Regions from separate parts of the Bacillus sp. SSR7 genome, predicted to be linked through region 3. Evidence: riboswitches for the same ligand, from Rfam matches in the RefSeq annotation. Region 3 holds a riboswitch; each other region holds the start of a gene.
What was found. A riboswitch is a leader RNA that binds a small molecule or an ion and turns the genes downstream of it on or off. The one in region 3 is predicted to bind magnesium.

Region 1: another riboswitch for magnesium. It lies ahead of AC0NJG_RS23065 (FtsW/RodA/SpoVE family cell cycle protein); the one in region 3 lies ahead of AC0NJG_RS08010 (P-type ATPase actuator domain-containing protein).
Region 2: another riboswitch for magnesium. It lies ahead of mgtE (magnesium transporter); the one in region 3 lies ahead of AC0NJG_RS08010 (P-type ATPase actuator domain-containing protein).
Region 4: another riboswitch for magnesium. It lies ahead of mgtA (magnesium-translocating P-type ATPase); the one in region 3 lies ahead of AC0NJG_RS08010 (P-type ATPase actuator domain-containing protein).

What each region holds. Positions count from the first base shown of each region.
Region 1 is NZ_JBVVXV010000016.1:85,332-90,071, reverse strand. Features, by position in the region: gene AC0NJG_RS23070 (Ger(x)C family spore germination protein) at 1-705, shown strand, start outside; gene AC0NJG_RS23065 (FtsW/RodA/SpoVE family cell cycle protein) at 1,234-2,361, opposite strand; M-box (ykoK) riboswitch at 2,548-2,724, opposite strand; M-box (ykoK) riboswitch at 3,230-3,395, shown strand; gene mgtE (magnesium transporter) at 3,676-4,740, shown strand, end outside.
Region 2 is NZ_JBVVXV010000014.1:37,537-42,276, forward strand. Features, by position in the region: partial or broken gene AC0NJG_RS21360 (cell division protein FtsW) at 28-316, opposite strand; gene mgtE (magnesium transporter) at 406-1,734, opposite strand; M-box (ykoK) riboswitch at 1,944-2,123, opposite strand; gene AC0NJG_RS21370 (hypothetical protein) at 2,421-2,627, shown strand; gene AC0NJG_RS21375 (S8 family peptidase) at 3,016-4,656, opposite strand.
Region 3 is NZ_JBVVXV010000003.1:144,169-148,908, reverse strand. Features, by position in the region: gene AC0NJG_RS08040 (DUF3931 domain-containing protein) at 1-239, opposite strand, end outside; gene AC0NJG_RS08035 (GNAT family N-acetyltransferase) at 312-779, shown strand; gene AC0NJG_RS08030 (YpbS family protein) at 801-1,073, shown strand; gene AC0NJG_RS08025 (sulfurtransferase) at 1,076-1,909, shown strand; RNA gene ssrS (6S RNA) at 2,026-2,208, shown strand; RNA gene ssrS (6S RNA) at 2,230-2,413, shown strand; M-box (ykoK) riboswitch at 2,618-2,783, shown strand; gene AC0NJG_RS08010 (P-type ATPase actuator domain-containing protein) at 3,127-3,852, shown strand; gene AC0NJG_RS08005 (5'-3' exonuclease) at 3,982-4,740, shown strand, end outside.
Region 4 is NZ_JBVVXV010000002.1:341,373-346,112, reverse strand. Features, by position in the region: partial or broken gene AC0NJG_RS05860 (hypothetical protein) at 1-127, opposite strand, end outside; gene rnz (ribonuclease Z) at 506-1,429, opposite strand; gene AC0NJG_RS05850 (DUF3932 family protein) at 1,619-1,870, shown strand; M-box (ykoK) riboswitch at 2,057-2,224, shown strand; gene mgtA (magnesium-translocating P-type ATPase) at 2,554-4,740, shown strand, end outside.

The DNA of each region.
Region 1 (4,740 bases), on a different contig from region 3:
GCAAAACCAGAAAATTTACCGGCACAGTATATTGATATGCTAGCTGAACATCCTCCGAAAAATGCTCAAATGATTGAGGCAGTAAGAATTGGTGATGTGCAGGAAAAGATAATTTCAAAACGAAGTTTTGTACTTCCTGTCTTAAGGCCAACAAAACAAGGGATAGAAATGAATGGGGCTGCGTTGTTTCGCGGGAAGGATAACAAATGTGTTGGAATGTTAAACGGAGAACAGACAGTGGGAATGAACTTTGTAATTGGTGAAAAATTAGGAGGTTATTTTACCATACGTAAAAAGAATCAGCTTATTACATATGAAATTCATAAGCTACACAGAAAAATAAAGGTGTTTACTAAAAATACTACAAAACCTAAGTTTGATATTCATCTATTTCTCGAAGGTACTTTGGCGGAGTTGCATTTTAGTGATCATAAAAAATTCATGAATGAAAAACGCTTAACGAAGGATATTTCAAAAGAGATGGAGCAAAGGATTCAAAAATCAATAAAGCTTGTTCAAAAAAAATATAAGGTGGATGTATTAGCGTTAGGAGAAGTATATAAGCGGAATAATTATAAAGAATGGAAGAAAATAAGTAAGAATTGGGATCAAGGTGAAAATTATTTTAGTAATGCTGAAATTAATGTTCATGTTCATCCAGTAATTGAACATTCAGGCTCAGCTTTACCGAAGAGAGTAAAATAATGTGACTTGAATAGCTAGCCAAAGCTCACTGTTATAATCAGGGATGTTTCTCTAGATGTAATTATTAATCAACTATCGTACAATAAATAGTATAGGTGGAGTTTGTTTTGGCTTATGTACATATGGATATAGCAAGTATAAAAGTGAAAAATTTGAAGAAGATGAACTATAATGATTAATTCAAAATACCTTTCATTAGTTATTAATGAAAGGTATTTTGAATTATTTTTATTGATGTAGCGATAGACCCGATTGCATTTTTTCTTTAATAATCAGTACATGCTGTATAAGAATTAGGTTTATTTTCTGGCAACTAAGTGTATTTTTATCGTTATGGGGTGACACTAATACAATAGATTGATAGGTATGGGGCGGTACCCCAATACCTAGCTAAATAAAAAGGGAAGATAAACTAAAAACTGTTCGCTTGCTTCATAAGTTAAATATTTCTAGGAGAAAATCAGTATAGAATATATAATCGAAGGTTGTTAAACCGGTTTATTTAATAAGACAATATGAGTATATTAGCTATATATCCTGAGGGAGAAATCTTATTTTATTGAAAATTGAGATATTAAGCAATATTCCTATTGCTATTAAATTCACCATTAAAGAACTTCCACCAAAACTTACAAATGGAAATGGAGTACCTGTAAGAGGAAATAGTCCCGTAATACCACCTAAATTTACAACTGATTGCATACCAATCATACATCCTATACCAATTGCTATAAAACTGCCGAATGGATCTACACATAATTGTGCAATTTTTAAGGAGCGAAGTACTATAGTCAAAACTCCAACCAATAGAATAAATACACCAATAAATCCTAGTTCTTCAGAAACTATTGCCATTATAAAATCAGTGTGTGGTTCTGGAAGATAACCTGTTTTTTGTATGCTATTTCCAAATCCACGACCAATGATTCCTCCAGAGCCCATGGCAATAAAAGAGTTTACAAGCTGGTATCCATTTCCTTGCGCATCAAGAAAGGGATTGAAAATCGTAGTAATACGTGTCTTTTGAACTTCTGATAAACTATATTGAATCAAATAATATAAAATAGGTAACCATAAAATAGAACCGATGGTAGTTCTTTTGATTAGTAGATTTATATTTATTCCTGAACAAAGAAATATGCTAAAACCTATACCTAATATTAAAAGTGCAGATCCTAAATTTGGTTGTTTAAAGATAAGAAAAAAAATTGTAGCTAAAAAAAATAAAAGTTTTCCGATACCACTCCAGTTATTTTTAGCTTGTTCTTGTCGCAATGCAAAAAAACGGGCTGTTACAAGGATTGTTCCTAATTTAAGAAATTCAGCTGGCTGTATTCCAAAGATCCATGATTGAGCATTATTCACCACTTTTCCTTTCCATAAAACCATAATTAATAAAAAAGTCCCCCCAACCATAATACAGATTGAGACTATTCGTTTTTTCCATATTTCATATGGGAGTAAAGCACAAACTATTAACCCTATTGTTCCTAAAAGTAGCTTTGTTAATTGAGAATCAACAAAATGTCTACTGTTATAACCGTAATGTTGGACAGCGACAATGGAGCTCGCGCTATACATCATGATAATACCTAAAGTACAAGTTATGAATAGAGGAAGGAGCAATAGATAATCGAGTTTTAATATTTTTTTCATTTTAATATCCTCCTGATTTAAAACAAAACATAATATTCCATTTGCTAATGAATAGAATCTTGTTCTCGTCAATTATTAAATATGACTTTTGTTTGGGAAGATTCTATCGCTTACTCCCTGTTTTTTTACGCAAAAATCCCCCTAGTATGTAACTAGAGGGATTCAAAATGGCATGACTAAATAAGGCTTTTCTCCCCCTAGTAGAGCTTTGGCACTATACAACGTAAAGTAATGAAAATTCATTACTTAGCTATCTTAAGAAGAGCCTTAATCCGACAATTCCTGTTCTACCCATTGGCGTCTTTCGACATTTTTGGGCAATAGCCTGTGTTTGCATAGGAGCCTCACCTAACAGGTTAAGCAATATAAATTTTATGTGTTTGTTTCGTGTAGCAAGCATAAATATATTTTTTTTGCTTGTCAAGCAACCGTATTGCTAATTTTATTTATTTTATTGCTTTATAGTCCTTTGAGAAATGATAAGAGAAAATGTATGTAATCATTCCGTATAAGTACATATTTTTGACTTGTAGTGTATCGTTTGATTAAGTAGTTTAACCACATAAATTTGATAAACAGTAAAGAAGATTTTAATTATAAAAGAAGATTTTTTTAGAATGTTCTTTTGATATAAAGAATGACTAATTATTTATCTTTTGTTATACAATTGGAATTTGATTAAAAACAATAAGTTTCATATGTTTTATAACGCTTCTTCGAATTAAATCTATTTGAATTCTATGTTTTTAAGGGGAATTTTAAATTTATAAGAAAATATAATTTAATTTTCTATAAAAGATTTTTTTATGAATGGAATTGAAAGTCAGTTGACAAATATTAAATTCTGGTTTAAATTTTGAAGTAATTCAATAAACTTTGTTAGGTGAGGCTCCTGTATAGAGAAACGCTGCTGCCCAAAAATGTCGAGAGACGCCAATGGGTCAACAGGAACGGTCGGATTAAGGCCCTTCTTAATGTAGCTGGTTATAAAAACCTATGCTATACAGTGCTAAAACTCAACGAGGGAGTGGTATACGATTTGATAGAAAGGCACCTCTGTGATTTTGGCAGGGCGGTCTTAATAATCATTTATTTGTATTGTGAAAAAACCTTTACTCCTTTTTGAGTAAAGGTTTTTCTGTTTAATTTTATTTATTTTTATCTTGTCTATATTCAAAAAGGAGGTAATTCTAACTAATGAATTGATTGCAATGTAACTATTATTGCTTAATAAAAAATTTAAGACAGATAAAATAAAACAAAACCACTCATGAAACTCTAGAGTCTCCCTTAGCAATATGAGGAGGAGTTAACATGAAGAAATTATTAAAAGAATTACTTGTAACCAAAAATAATTTGGATGCAGAGAAAGTTTTACGTCTTCCGTCGTATGATGTTGCACAAGAAGTAAAAAGATTTTCAATTGAAGATCAAATCATATTGCTAAATACGATTCCCGTATTAAAAAGCTCTAAAATTCTTCAATATATGAGTGCAGAAGAAAAATATAATATCTTAATTCACTTATCTGAAAACAAAGCTAAAAAGTTACTAAATTTACAACCGATTGATGAATTAGTAGATTTACTTCTAGCGGTTCATCCTGAAAAACAAGCTAAATTAATGGCGTATCTAGACAAAATTACAAAACATAACGTAAAAAAATTGATGAATTTCAAACCTGAAACGGCAGGAAGTCTTGTCACAAGTGATTTTGTTGCAGTTAGAGGAAATTGGTCAGTAAAAATGACATTGAAGTACATTAGGGAACATTCTGAAAATGTAGAATCAATATCTTATAGTTATGTTCTTGATAGTCATGGTTATCTTGAGGGAATCGTTTCCATACATGAGTTATTACTAGCAGCAGATGAAGAGATATTATCTACTATTATGATTCAAGAGGTAATTTCAGTACAAGCTGAAGTTGACCAGCAAGAAGTTGTAAAAAAGCTCCTGAATTATAATTTAGCAGCAATACCTGTGACAAAAGCAAATAATAAAATGATTGGTATTATAACATTTGATGACGTAATGAATGTTATGGAAGCAGAAGCTACAGAAGATATTCAAAAGTTAGGCGGAAGTGAACCATTGAATCAATCTTACTTTGAAGCTAGCATTTGGAGCATTTTCTTAAAACGTCTACCATGGCTATTACTTCTTTTTGTTGCTGAGGCATACACAGGTACGGTATTAAAGTATTTTGAAGACGAAATTGAAACTGTAGTTGCCCTTGCTTTCTTTGTTCCGTTATTAGTAGGTACTGGTGGGAATACAGGAACACAGGTTGTAGCAACAATTACTCGTGCAATTGGTATCGGAGAGGTGAAATTTAAAGACCTTTTCCGTGTAATGAAAAAAGAATTTGCAATTGGT
Region 2 (4,740 bases), on a different contig from region 3:
AAAAATTCCTGTGACACCTCCTAAATTAACAATAATCACACTCAGTTTATTAAACTCTGCAGGCTGTACTCCAAATATCCAAGGTTGTGCATTATTAACAACTTTTCCTTTCCATAAAACTAAAAATAGTAATACAAATTATTAATTTTAAATAAAGTTTATTTAATTGAGAGCGAAAACAGAGTTCACTACTATAGCCATAATTTTTAACTGCAACAATTGAGCTAGTACTATACTTCATCAAAATTCTAAATACAATTGTAATGATAAGTAAAAAAAACAACAGATAATCCAGTAACTTAAATACTTTTTGTATTTCTAATCTCTCTTTCTCCATACTTCCAACAAGCTTTTCTACAAACTTTGCAGGAACGAACATAGGTATAAAAAATTAACATAAATTTCTTATAGGCCTAGTAACATTTTTGCAATGGTAAAGTACAGAATTAACCCCGTTCCATCGACTAATGTCGTAATGAACGGACCTGAGATAACAGCTGGATCCAGCTTTAACTTATTTAATATCAAGGGTAATACAGATGAAACAATAGACGACCAAATAACAATGAACAATCCAGTAATAGCTACAACCTGTGCGACTTCTGTACCTACGCCTAAAGTGTACGCACGAATTAATGCCGCCACAGCTAATGTAATCCCCAGCAAAATACCCACTAATGCTTCTTTTTTTATAACCCGAAATATATCTTTAAATTTCACCTCATTTAGAGCTACAGCTCGAACCAATGTAGTTACGACCTGTGTACCTGTATTTCCTCCGGTTCCAATTAACAAGGGAATAAAAAAAGCCAGTGCAACTACATGAGTCAAAGTTTCTTCATAATGTCGCAGTACTGAACCAGTATATGCTTCTGCTACAAATAGAAGTAATAACCAACCTATACGTTTACGGTATATTTGCCAAATCGAGGTTTCAAAATACGGCTTATCTAAAGGGGTGCTTCCTCCTAATTTTTGAATATCTTCAGTTGCTTCTTCTTCGAAAACATCCATTGCATCATCGAAGGTTATGATACCTATCATCCGATTATCCATCGTTGTTACAGGTATAGCGGATAAATCATAATCCATTAGTTTTTGTACAGCTTCCTGTTGGTCTAAGTCCACTGAAACTGAAATAACATTCGATGCCATGATTGATGATAAAGTTTTATCATCTGTAGCTAGCAATAATTCACGAATTGAAACAATTCCATTTAGCTGACCACGTGTATCAAGAACATAAATATACGAAATTGATTCTACCCCTGCGCCAATTTTCCTAATATGCGACAGCGTATCTTTCACTTTCCAATTTTCCCTGGCAGCAATATAGTCAATGGTCATTAAACTGCCCGCTGTTCCAGATTGAAAAACCAACAGACTTCTAATTCTATTTTGAGATTCTTTAGATAAAAGTTGTATCAGTTTTTCAGCCTGAAGTCGATGAATTGAAAGAATTACATCAACAAGGTCATCAATAGATTGCCTAGCTAATAGCTCTTCTCCTTTATCCATAGGCACGTTGGTGTAAATATTATATTGCTCCTCTGGAGTAAGGTAACTAAGAATTTTCGCACCTTTTTCAGCAGGAAAATATTTCATTAAAGATATCTGATCTTTATGATGAAGTTCTTTCATTTCCATTGCAATATCATAGGATTGAGTTTTTATAAGCTCTTGCACTAAGTGTGTATCTTTTGTTGCTAATAATTGTTGTAAGCATTTTTTCATCGTAATTCCTCCTTAAGGACAGTGGTACTTGGTATCATTTTCCCACTTCTAGGAAAACTAATTTCTTAATAAATATGGGATCAATATCATCAATCATTAGTCTTCCCCCCTTTTATAAAAGATTTATTACAAATAAAATTTTGCATATAAAAAACCTCCCTTAGTAATTCAACTAAAGGAGGTTGCTAAAAAAGACATAGCTAAATAAAGCTCATTCCCCCTAGTTGAGTTTTGGCACTATACAACGTAAAGGATGAATTATTATTCATCACTTAGCTATCTTAAGAAGAGCCTTAATCCGACAATTCCTGTTCTACCCATTGGCATCTTTCGATATTTTTGGGCAATAGCCTGTGTTTGTATAGGAGCCTCACCTAACAGGTCATAAATATTTCAAATTTTTTGTTCGTTTCGTGTTAAAGCATATCTACTATTTTTGAACTTGTCAAGTAATAACAGAACTTATTTTTTCAATTTTTTATATTATAATATTCCCAAACCATAGATATAAATTTCTGTATACAGTTTTATATTTATACAAAAAACCTCACAATTCACGCATTAAATTCTATGAAATATTAAATTAATTTCCTTTTTTATTACACCTGTCCTGGCTCTTTATTATTGGAAATCAATATATAATAATAATTATGAAACAAGAGAAGGAGGATATAACTATAAATTTGTTGAGTATTCCACGTGAAACTCAAGTATATCTAACAATAAAAGCAATAGAAGATAAAATTTCACATGCATTTGGTAGTATAGACAGTACATTAGATACCGTTGAAAAGTTTTTGGATATTCCCACCACATTTACAGAACAGGATTACCAAGACCAAGCTGATGCTATTCATTTGGAAAATAGATTGAATATACAATTCACAACCTAATAAAGAAAGCGTTCAACGAATTTTGAACGCTTTAAAACAGAAATTACAAAGAAATAAGAATTTTTTAATATATTTTATTTCAAATGGCGAAGATTAAAAATCAAATGAAAATTAATTGTATATGCAGTTGATTGGACTGCGTCATTACCAAAAATTCCCTTTATGTCTGCAATTGAAGGAGTGTCCTAGTTCTAAATTTAGAATGTGGCTACACTGATAGTTGTTTAATTCTTGATATAAGACACATCTCTACACTAAAAATATCCACTGGAGTACTTTCCTTATCTTATGATTAAAAGTACAACTGAAAGGCACTTATGCTAATACGCATAAGTGCCTTTCTCACTAGTATTATATACAACTAGTTATATAAGAATCCTTTATACCATTATTCTGGGAAAATAAAGTTAGAGTTCCCTTCACTATTATTGGAATCCTCTTTCGGGAACGTAATAGTAGAACCTTGATTCCCTTTATTTATTTCTTGCTCTTCAGGAAATACAATGGAAGAATTATTACCTAAGTTTGGTGAAAAACCAAGTTTAGATAATATGGCTTTTAAGTCAGGTAAAACACCAATTTTATCAGAGGTTGGATCGTTAGATTTCGTTCCAGTACTAGAATCACTTAAAATATCCCTAAGCTGGCTTGGTGTAAATACTTTTCCCTGATTATTTTTTGCAATTCCTTGAATTGATGCAGCAGCACCAGCAATAATAGGTGATGCGCTAGATGTTCCACTAAAGCTAGAAGTATATAGATTTGTTGTAAATTCACTTGGTTTAGCATCTGTTGTATCTACTGCATTCCCCCATCCATACACATCCACCCTACTACCATAATTAGAGAAATATGAACGTTTATGAGGAACCCTTGCAGAAGCTGCCCCAACCATAATTGCCCCTGAATCTTTAAAATCAGGACTATTACGATTTAGAACTTGTTTACCATTACGGTCTCTAAATTGATCTAAATCGTTTCCGCCGTTTGCACCTGCTTCAATAATAATAATACCCTTATTTGTTCCCAGACGAATTGCATCAAATATATCCGGTTTTACTTCTACAGGAAGATAGTTCTTATCTCCATATCCATCATAAGTAGCCTGGGCTTCTAATAAAAGGATATCTCCAGCTTGCATATTGTTAACTGCACTTAAGATAGCATCAGCTGTATTATAATTTCCGTTATCCCTAATCTGAGATACAACCTTTACTTTAGCTTTCGGTGCAATCCCAATTCCACCTATGTTATTATCCTCTGCCGAAACAATCCCTAAGACTGAGGTACCATGATCATGGTGTTCACTCTTATTCTGTCCGGATATCAATTCAATCTTTTGATTCACTAAATCCTCATGACTAAATAACCAGCCATACTCCATGTCTACAAAAGTAGTTCCTTTTCCATCCCCACCTTTTATGCTCCAGGCATAAGGTGCATTAATTCCTAATGGTGCTGGTTCAAGGTAACCTTGTCTTGTAAGTCTAGGCTCATCATATGGATTAACAGATAAATTTGGTAAACGCTCTTCTGGTGGCGCCTCTTCTTCCTGTAAATACGCCGTTTCAACAAGAGATGATTTTTCAATTTTTGTAAGTAATGCTTGTACATCAATATCATCTTGCATTTCTACAATATAGTAGTTTAGCAAATTAGAAGAAATATGATTGGAATCTTTTATTTCTTTACCTAGATTTTTAATTTCTTTAGGATTTAAAGAATTAAAAAGTCGATTTATAGTTACATTTGGATATTCAGCTAAAATTCCAATGAATTCAGGATCTTGTTTTTCTTCTTTAATGAATTTTTCTATTCCATCCTGATATGGTAAATTCGCTTCATTTTTAAATTTTAAAATTAATTGTTTAGTAGCTTGCTTATGTACAGTAGAATTCAATTGCTTATTTGAATAATTGTAAGTAGCTGCGTAGGCAACTTCTGATTTTTCACTTGGAAGTATACCGCCTATTCCATTAAATGCTGTTAATGCAATTGAAGAAACTAGAATTCCCTTAAAAATTTTCAAAACGTGCACCTCTTCTTATCAATATATAATTATAAAAAAATGTATATTACCTAACTTCTTTTTATCAAACCGTTTTATATGTAG
Region 3 (4,740 bases):
CGTTCAATTTTCTTTTGTAGTACTGTATCTAAAGATTTGACAAACCCAGCAAATTCATCGGTAGAAATCATATGAGTAAGAACGAGTCGTCTGCCGTCTGGTGTTTCACCGCATAAGACGAATGAAGAGAATTCATATGTTTTATTTTCTACTACTAATTTTGGATGGGAATACGTATCGCTCTTTTTCTTCTTTCCATCAATAGAGATGACGTTGCATTTTTTCTCATTGTTGTCCATGGTGAATCCCTCCTTTCTATTACTTATGGTAGACAAGGAGGGTTTAGAACAATAGAGAAGGGGGAATTTTTTATGACTGTTGTAATAGAACGTATTTCAAAAGAAGCTATACCGAAGTCTTTATTACTACTTGCTGATCCAAGTGAACAGCAAATTGGTGCATATGTACAAAGAGGGATAACATATGTAGCTAAGCAAGAAGATAATGTAATCGGTGTATATGTGATTTTGGAAACAAGGCCGAAGACGATGGAAATTATGAATATTGCGGTTGTAGAGCATTTGCAAGGAAAAGGAATTGGAAAGAAGCTATTAAGTCATGCTATAGCAACTGCTAAAGGATATGGTATGTCAAAACTTGAAGTTGGTACAGGCAATTCAAGTGTTTCACAACTTGCTTTCTATCAAAAATGTGGATTTCGTATTTTTTCTATTGATTTTGATTACTTTTCGAAGCATTATGAAGAAGAGATTATTGAAAATGGGATTGTATGTCGTGATATGATTCGGCTTGCAATGGAATTGAATGAGAACGTATAACTTATTTAGGGGGAAGAGAAGATGGAAGTACATAAAGCAATTACAGCACATTCTCGTAAACAAAATGAAAGTGTAAAAGCATGTTTACAATTAGATGCGCAGCGTGAAGCAGCTATTGAAGCTGCTGTATCTCTTGCGTCAAATGGGAAAGAATTTTCGGTTGATGTCATTAATGCTGTAACGAAGCAAATTAACGCTCTTGCAAAAAATGGTGTTACCTTGCAGCGTAAATATGTTACAAAAGAAATGGTTATGGAGTATGTAAGTCGTTTGAAAGAGAAAGAAGGTCGTTAAAGATGATAGTTACAGTCGAATGGTTACGTGAGCATATAGAAGATGAGAACGTCCGTATAATCGATTGTCGTTTTGATTTAGCGAATCCTAATTGGGGTAGAGAAAAGTATGAGGAAGAACATATTCCTCATGCATTATATTTTGATTTGAATTTAGATTTATCAAGTCCTGTAACAGAACATGGTGGTCGTCATCCGTTGCCAAATATTGAGGAGTTTGCGGACAAGCTTTCGCGCGCTGGTATTGATGAACACACGACAGTAGTTGCATATGACAGTCAAGCGGGTGCAAATGCTTCTCGTTTCTGGTGGTTACTAAATTATGTAGGACATGAGAAAGTATATATATTAGATGGCGGATTTCCTGCATGGAAAGAGAATGGACTACCGGTAACACCGGAAATTCCTGTTGTTATACGAAAGACATTCAAAGCAAATATACAAGATCATATGCTTGTAACGATGGAAACGGTGAGAGAGAATATTCATGCAGGTACAGATGTTGCATTAATTGATTCCAGAGAGCCAAAACGTTATGCTGGTGCAGAGGAACTTGTTGATCCAAAAGCAGGGCATATCCCAACGGCAGTAAATTATTTTTGGAAGGATGGAATGCTGCAATCAGGGCAATTTAAGAATGAAGCTGGGCAACAAGAACGATTCCAAAATCTTTCGAAAGATAAGGAAACAATTGTATATTGTGGTTCTGGTGTTACAGCATGTCCAAATATCGTTGCATTGAAATTAGCTGGATTCCAAAATGTTAAATTGTATGCAGGTAGCTGGAGTGATTGGATTTCTTATCCAGAAAATCAAATTGCAAAAGAAGAAGATTAATCACTTGCATGCAAAAATAATTTGTATTAAAATAAGGTCACAAGCAAGAGATTGCTCAAAAAACTTTGTATTTTACACATTGGAAACAATGTGATAATATTACGACAAGTAAATAATACATCCTGCGGTGTACGTAACTTATTTATGTCTAAAACCGATGTTAGTTATACGGAAGCTCAATATTTAGCGACCATCATCAAGCCTTCCTTGTGGAGGAAGATGTACGGTAACTGTGAGGGCATCCACCTGCGAGTAGCGGGTTTTTGGACATTTACGAGGAGCGGCACGTGCGGGGGTCTTATTTCAACTAACATTATATAAAATTCCTACGGTGTACGTAGCTTATGTATGTCTTAAACCAATAAGTTTAATATGGAAGTTCAATATTTAAATGTAGCTAACATGCCATCTTTTTAAGAAGGAAGTTACAAACATTTGTGAGAGCATCCACCTGTGAGAGCAGGTTTATGGACATCTAGAGAGAACGGCATATGTGGGGCTATATAAAAACCTTACGTTTTATACGTAAGGTTTTTTTGTTGTATACATATATCCATGTTATCTGGATTCACCTGTGAAGTTTCCGTAATAAATATAGCACTTTCTGTCTTTATTATATCTAGGTTAGTTTGTTATACCTTTCGAAAAAAATGTAGGCTACTGTTGACATCTATTTTAAATAAGAGTAACATTTTCTATGTAATAAAAATAAGTCTCTGTTAGGTGAGGCTCCTGTATAGAGAAATGCTACTGCCCAAAAATGTCGAGAGACGCCAATGGGTCAACAGGAATGATCGAATTAAGGTTTTTCTTAACGTAGCTGGTAATGTACCTATGCTATACAGTGCTAAAACTCGGCGAGGGAGAGGTCCGTAGATTTCTAATTGTATTAGGAATCGTTTATTTGTGTATGTCATGGCCTTTACTCTTTTCGGAGTAAAGGTCTTTTTGTTACAAAGCTATGAGTAATTTCATAGTATAAACTATAAAATGAAACGAGGAGGTGAGGAGCATGTCAAATTCTGACTCGGTTCCGTTACCCATATACTTCAAATCAAAAATATATGATGTAGGCAGGAAACGACTTGTTCCTCCCTTTATATTTATCATCATGTAGCGTTTATATGTATGTTTAAGCGCTAGACACTTTCACAGTAAAGTGGATAAATTGAGAAACAAAGCGTTTCTTCCTATGTTCTAAAGGAGGAGACGATAATATGTTATATGCAAACAAAACTGTGGGTAACACGTCATATAAATTAAGTAAAAAATCAATGAAAGAACAAACATTGCTTCAAAAAAATAAAGATTTATTAATTGAAATCGCAACGAGAGATGTAAAATCTGTATTTGCGTATTTTAAAACAACAAGAGATGGATTATCTATGAAAGAGGCACAAAAACGTATTCAAGTATACGGCCGAAATGAATTAACTTCAAAAAGAGCTCGTATTGCGGAAGTGATGATGAAGCTAGGTGGAATGATCCCAGGTTTTTCAAAACAAAATGTGAGAGATGGATTACAATGTGAGAAGATTACTGTGTCTCGAGTAGAATGTTCTAGTGTAACAGGTTTAAACGGTGAATTAAAAATGATGGATTTGCCAGTACAAGAGCTTGTTCCTGGAGATATGATTTTCCTTTCAGAAGGTGATACAGTACCAGCAGATGTACGTATCATTTATGCAAATGATCTATTAGTAAATGAATCTGTGATAACAGGAAACGATGCGAGTATTGAGAAATTTGAAAGTTGCTATCATCTTGAACGCAAACGATTTATTCCTTTGAAAAGAATGAAAGACTATAATCCACTTGAACTTGAAAATGTATGTTTCAAAGGGACGTATATTGTTAGTGGAAATGCAAAAGCTGTAGTAGTTTCAACTGGGAAAAATACGTATACAGGGATTCTTCATACTTGTTGTAGTAGAACGTCTTAATGCGTAAATGATGCTAAATATACAAAAACAATGTATAATAGACAAAGTTGAAAAACGTAGAATGGTAATCTATTTATATAACCTTACGTGATGACGTGAGGTTATTATTTTTTTGGTAGGAGAGGAATTATGAAAAAAGTATTATTAGTTGATGGTATGGCACTATTATTTCGTGCTTTTTATGCAACAAGTGTCTACGGGCAGTTTATGAAACGACAAGATGGTACCCCTACAAACGGGATTCATGGTTATATGAAACATTTATTAACGGCAATGCAAGCAATTGAACCGACACACATCGTAACATGCTGGGATATGGGAAGTACAACATTTAGAACAGAATCGTTCTCAAATTATAAAGCGAATCGTGCAGCGCCGCCTGAAGAATTAATTCCACAATTTGATCTAGTGCAAGAAATGACTGCAAAATTATCTGTTCCAGTTATCGGTATGAAAGGGTATGAAGCCGATGATTGTATCGGTACACTGGCAAAACAATATTGCAATGAAGCGGAAGTTTATATTTTAACAGGTGATACGGATTTACTTCAGCTTGTTGATAAGAACGTTACAGTTATGCTTTTGCGTAAAGGAATTGGAAATTACGAGTATTACACACCGGAGAAAATTATGGAAGAAAAAGGTGTAGAACCTTGGCAAATTGTTCATGCGAAAGCTTTTATGGGAGATACAAGTGATAATTATCCAGGTGTAAAAGGTATTGGTGAAAAAACAGCATATAAGCTTATACAAGAACATGGTACAGTAGCAACTGTACTAGAAAATGTGGCATCATTAACGAAAGCGCAACGTACGAAGATTGAAAGTGATTTAGAGAATTTAAATATTTCATTACAATTAGCACAAATTCATTGTGAAGTTCCTATT
Region 4 (4,740 bases), on a different contig from region 3:
AATCCACAATAAAGTCTGGTAGCAATCCAAAGTTTAACACAGAACCACTTACAAGGATAGCATAAACAAGTGAAACTATAATCAGTGGGAGTTTTGTCCATTCCCAATAATTATTAGCCCACAACAATCGTGCTTTTACGAGCAGTTATCTCTCGCCTAAATTCCTCGCATTCGCGAATTTTGAGGTAGAGTCTTACTGCCCATTAAATTGGGATAAATTATAATCTGCCCTCATTATAACTTGTTTTTAATAAAACGCTTACTTTTAATGAATTTTAAAAGTTCTGAATAAAATTCCTTTTTTGCTATTTGTATCATTCGTATGTCGTCTGACTTATATAACAGTTTTTCTAAATAATCGATACTATGTATTTTTATCCTATATCTTCACATCATTAAAAATTTCTGTTTCATCTAATATAAGCATGAAATGATAACAGTTTTATTTTATTTTTTTTAGAAAAAAAAAATGGCAACCTCTCGTCGCCATTTTTTCATATCATTATTATCTTTCTACTGGAAATGATTTTAAATCCGTTGCTATTTCTGTATTAGAAAATAGCTCTCTTGCCTCTTTCAATAATTCCTTATACGTATCCCCTTGATAACGAGAACTAATATGAGTCAATATTAATCGTTTTGCATTTGCCTGAAGTGCAATACTCGCAGCTTGCTTAGATGTGGAATGAAAATAATCATACGCTTGTTGTTCATCTTCTGCCGCAAAAGTTGCTTCATGAACTAGTACGTCAGCGTCTTGTGCCAGCTCTCTACTCGCTTCACAAAATCTTGTATCACCTAAAATGGTAATAATTCTTCCTTTTTGAGGTGGGCCGATAAAATCTTGTCCGTTTAGTATCGTACCATTTTCCAATTCAACCACTTCTCCATCTTTTAAACGCTTAAAGAGTGGACCTGGTTTCACACCCATCTCCAGCAATTTATCGACTAAAAGGGCGCCTTGTATATCTTTCTCTATAATACGATACCCAAAACATTCAATACCGTGTGACAATCTTTTCGTTTCCACATGAAATTCATTATCTTCAAACACAGTACCTTCTTCTGTTATCTCAACAATTTCAAGTGGGTATTTTACATGTGTCGTACTTACTGATAATGCTACTTCAATAAATTGTTTAATTCCTTTTGGTCCATACACTGTTAAAGGTGTAGTCCCTCCTTGAAACGAACGGCTTCCTAATAAACCAGGCAATCCAAAAATATGATCACCATGTAAATGCGTAATAAATATTTTTTCAATGCGGCGTGGACGTACTGATGTATGTAATATTTGATGTTGCGTCGCCTCGCCACAATCAAATAACCAAGTTTGTCCTCGTTCTTCTAACAATTGCAAAGCAATTGCTGAAACGTTCCTTCCTTTCGAAGGAACACCTGCACCAGTTCCTAAAAATACAAATTCCACTTTCTTTCCTCCAGCTCTTTATATAATCTACCTTTCATCTTACGGAATGTTATTTCAAATGGCAAATCGAATTTACACAACCAATCATCTAGACAACTATATATCACGAACGTTATACTCAAAAAATTTAGATATCGTTCGTGTTTTATGTTAAAATGATTATACTACATTTTAAGGGAGCGTTTTATTATGAAAGAAGCATTTCGTTTACAAACTGATTTTTCATCTTCATTTGATCGCTGGGTAAGTTCTTTCGTGTCTGATCACCCAGCACAATTAGAATGGACGACTTTGAAAGAGTTAATCCATGAATATACAACAACACATACAAATGATTCGTTACCAACATATATTTCTTCAGCTTTAACATATTATGCACAACGCGTTTCAACTGCAAACAGTTCAGAGATTGTTATTTTTGAAAATGCTACAATCTCATAATCTATAACAAAAAGCACTGTGATCAGTGCTTTTTGTTTATGTTCATTACAATATTTATTTTCCAACCTTATTTCAAAAAAACTCCGCTTATTTCCTACTATATAGCCATCATAAACCTATTTGATTTTTCAAAAAAAGATATTGACACTATAAATTTACAGTGCTAACATTCAAATTGTAATTGAATATGGTCTCTGTTAGGTGAGGCTCCTGTATAGAGAAACGCTGCTGCCCAAAAATGTCGAGAGACGCCAATGGGTCAACAGGAAAGGTCGGAATGAAGGCCTTTTTTAACGTAGCTGGTTTCAGTACCTATGCTATACAGTGCTAAAACTCAACGAGGGAGAGGTGCGTATATTTTGTCATACACAAAACTGTTTTGATCTATATTTACTAACAGTCTTTGTTGTGGACTCTTTTAACTGCGAATTCAGACCTTTACTCGTTTTGAGTAAAGGTCTTTTTACGTATTATGCACCTTACTATGAAACAAACATAGCATATTCAGAAACTACTAAATTGTACGGAGGTGAGGAACAGTTGGCAATTGATGATTCGGCCCAGATACCCATATGTTTTACGTTAATATTTCATCATGGAGGTAAGAAAGAAACTGTTCCTCCTAATTTTAAATAGTCGAGTAACAGCTTGTTTCCTCCTCCATGAAAAAGGAGGAACTACCGATGTTAAATTTACAAAGACAAGAAACGAAACATTCATACGATCAAGATTGTATGAAAACAAATAACAAATTATTAGTGGAAGCCGCAACGCAGGATGCAAACAAAGCGTTACAACTTTTAGAAACAACAGAAAATGGACTCTCTAAAGAAGAAGCGTCTCGTAGACTTTCTTTATATGGCCTTAATGAAGTAGCTCATAATAAAACATCACCGTGGTACATTCAATTTCTGCTGGCATTTAAAAATCCATTTATTTTTGTTTTATTAGCTCTCGGCGCACTTTCTTTTTTCACAGATGACATACAAGGAACTATTGTCGTATCTGTAATGGTAATGCTAAGTGCAACGATTCGCTTTTTACAAGAATTTCGTTCTCAAAAAGCTGCGGATCAGTTAAAGGCTATGGTTCGAACAACGGCGAGTGTCTTTAGAATAGATAGATTTGTACACGAAACAAAAAATGTAAAGATTTTAAAGCAAACCGATACAACGGAAATTCCAATTGAGGAACTTGTACCTGGCGATATTATCTCACTTTCAGCCGGAGACATTGTTCCAGCTGATGTGCGTATTTTATCGGCTAAAGATTTATTTGTAAATCAGTCTTCTTTAACGGGGGAAGCACTACCTGTAGAAAAGTACGAAAACTGCTATCATACAGAAAATAAACATCTATTACCGAAAAGCACGAAAAAAAATTACAATCCACTCGATATGGAAAATCTTTGCTTCATGGGGACAAATATTGTAAGTGGTAGCGCAAAAGCTGTTGTCGTCTCCACAAGTACTGATACGTATTTCGGCTCTTTAGCAAAAAAAGTAATCGGTAAACGCGTAGAAACAAGCTTTGATAAAGGTGTAAACAAAGTAAGCTGGCTCTTAATTACATTCATGCTTATTATGGCACCTATCGTTCTTCTCATTAACGGATTCACAAAAGGGGATTGGCAAGAAGCTTTCTTCTTCGCTATTGCAATCGCAGTTGGTCTAACACCTGAAATGTTACCAATGATTGTGACTGCTAATTTAGCTAAAGGTGCCGTTAACATGTCTAAACAGAAAGTAATTGTAAAACAGCTGAATTCTATTCAAAACTTAGGTGCTATGAACATTCTTTGTACCGATAAAACAGGAACTTTAACAGAAGATAAAGTTGTACTTGTTCGGCACTTAGATCCTAATGGTAATACATGTAATCGTGTATTACAATTTGCCTATTTAAATAGCTTCTATCAAACAGGATTGAAAAATTTAATAGATAAAGCCGTTATAAAACATACAGAAGAAAATCAAAAATTTGATCCATCCGTTTTTCAAAAACTAGATGAAATTCCATTTGATTTTGCTCGCCGGCGTATGTCTGTCATCGTGAAAGATATTTCAGGTGAACATACAATGGTTTGTAAAGGGGCAGTAGAAGAAATTTTATCTATTTGTAACTACACTGAAGTAGATGGCAAAGTTGTTTCTCTTACCGATGACATGCGCGTAAATGTAAAACAACTAAGTGAGACATTAAATAGTGAAGGTATGCGTGTTATTGCTGTAGCTTATAAAAAAGATAGACCAATACATGATACAGAGTACGCGGTACAAGATGAAAATGATATGATTCTCGCTGGATATATTGGCTTTTTAGATCCACCGAAACCATCTGCCGCTACTGCCATTCAAGCATTACAGAAGCATGGAGTACAAGTGAAAATTTTAACTGGCGATAACGAAATCGTGACAAGAAAAGTTTGCAAAGAAGTTGGATTAAATATCGGTGAGCCTGTCCTTGGTTACGAAATTGATTCTTTACCTGATAAAGCATTAGCAAAATTAGCCGAAGAAACAACTGTATTTGCTAAACTAAATCCAATGCAAAAATCTCGCATTATACGAGTATTACAAGGAAACGGACACACTGTAGGTTATATGGGAGATGGCATTAACGATGCCGTAGCGTTACGTGAAGCTGATGTTGGCATATCTGTTGATACTGCTACCGATATTGCAAAAGAGTCTTCCGACATTATTTTACTTGAAAAAAGTTTAACGATATTAGAAGCAGGTATTTTAGAAGGACGCACTACATTCGGAAATATTTTAAAGTATATTAAAATGACAGCTAGCTCTAACTTTGGAAATGTATTCAGTGTGTTGGTAGCAAGTGCTTTCATTCCCTTCTTGCCGATGCTTGCC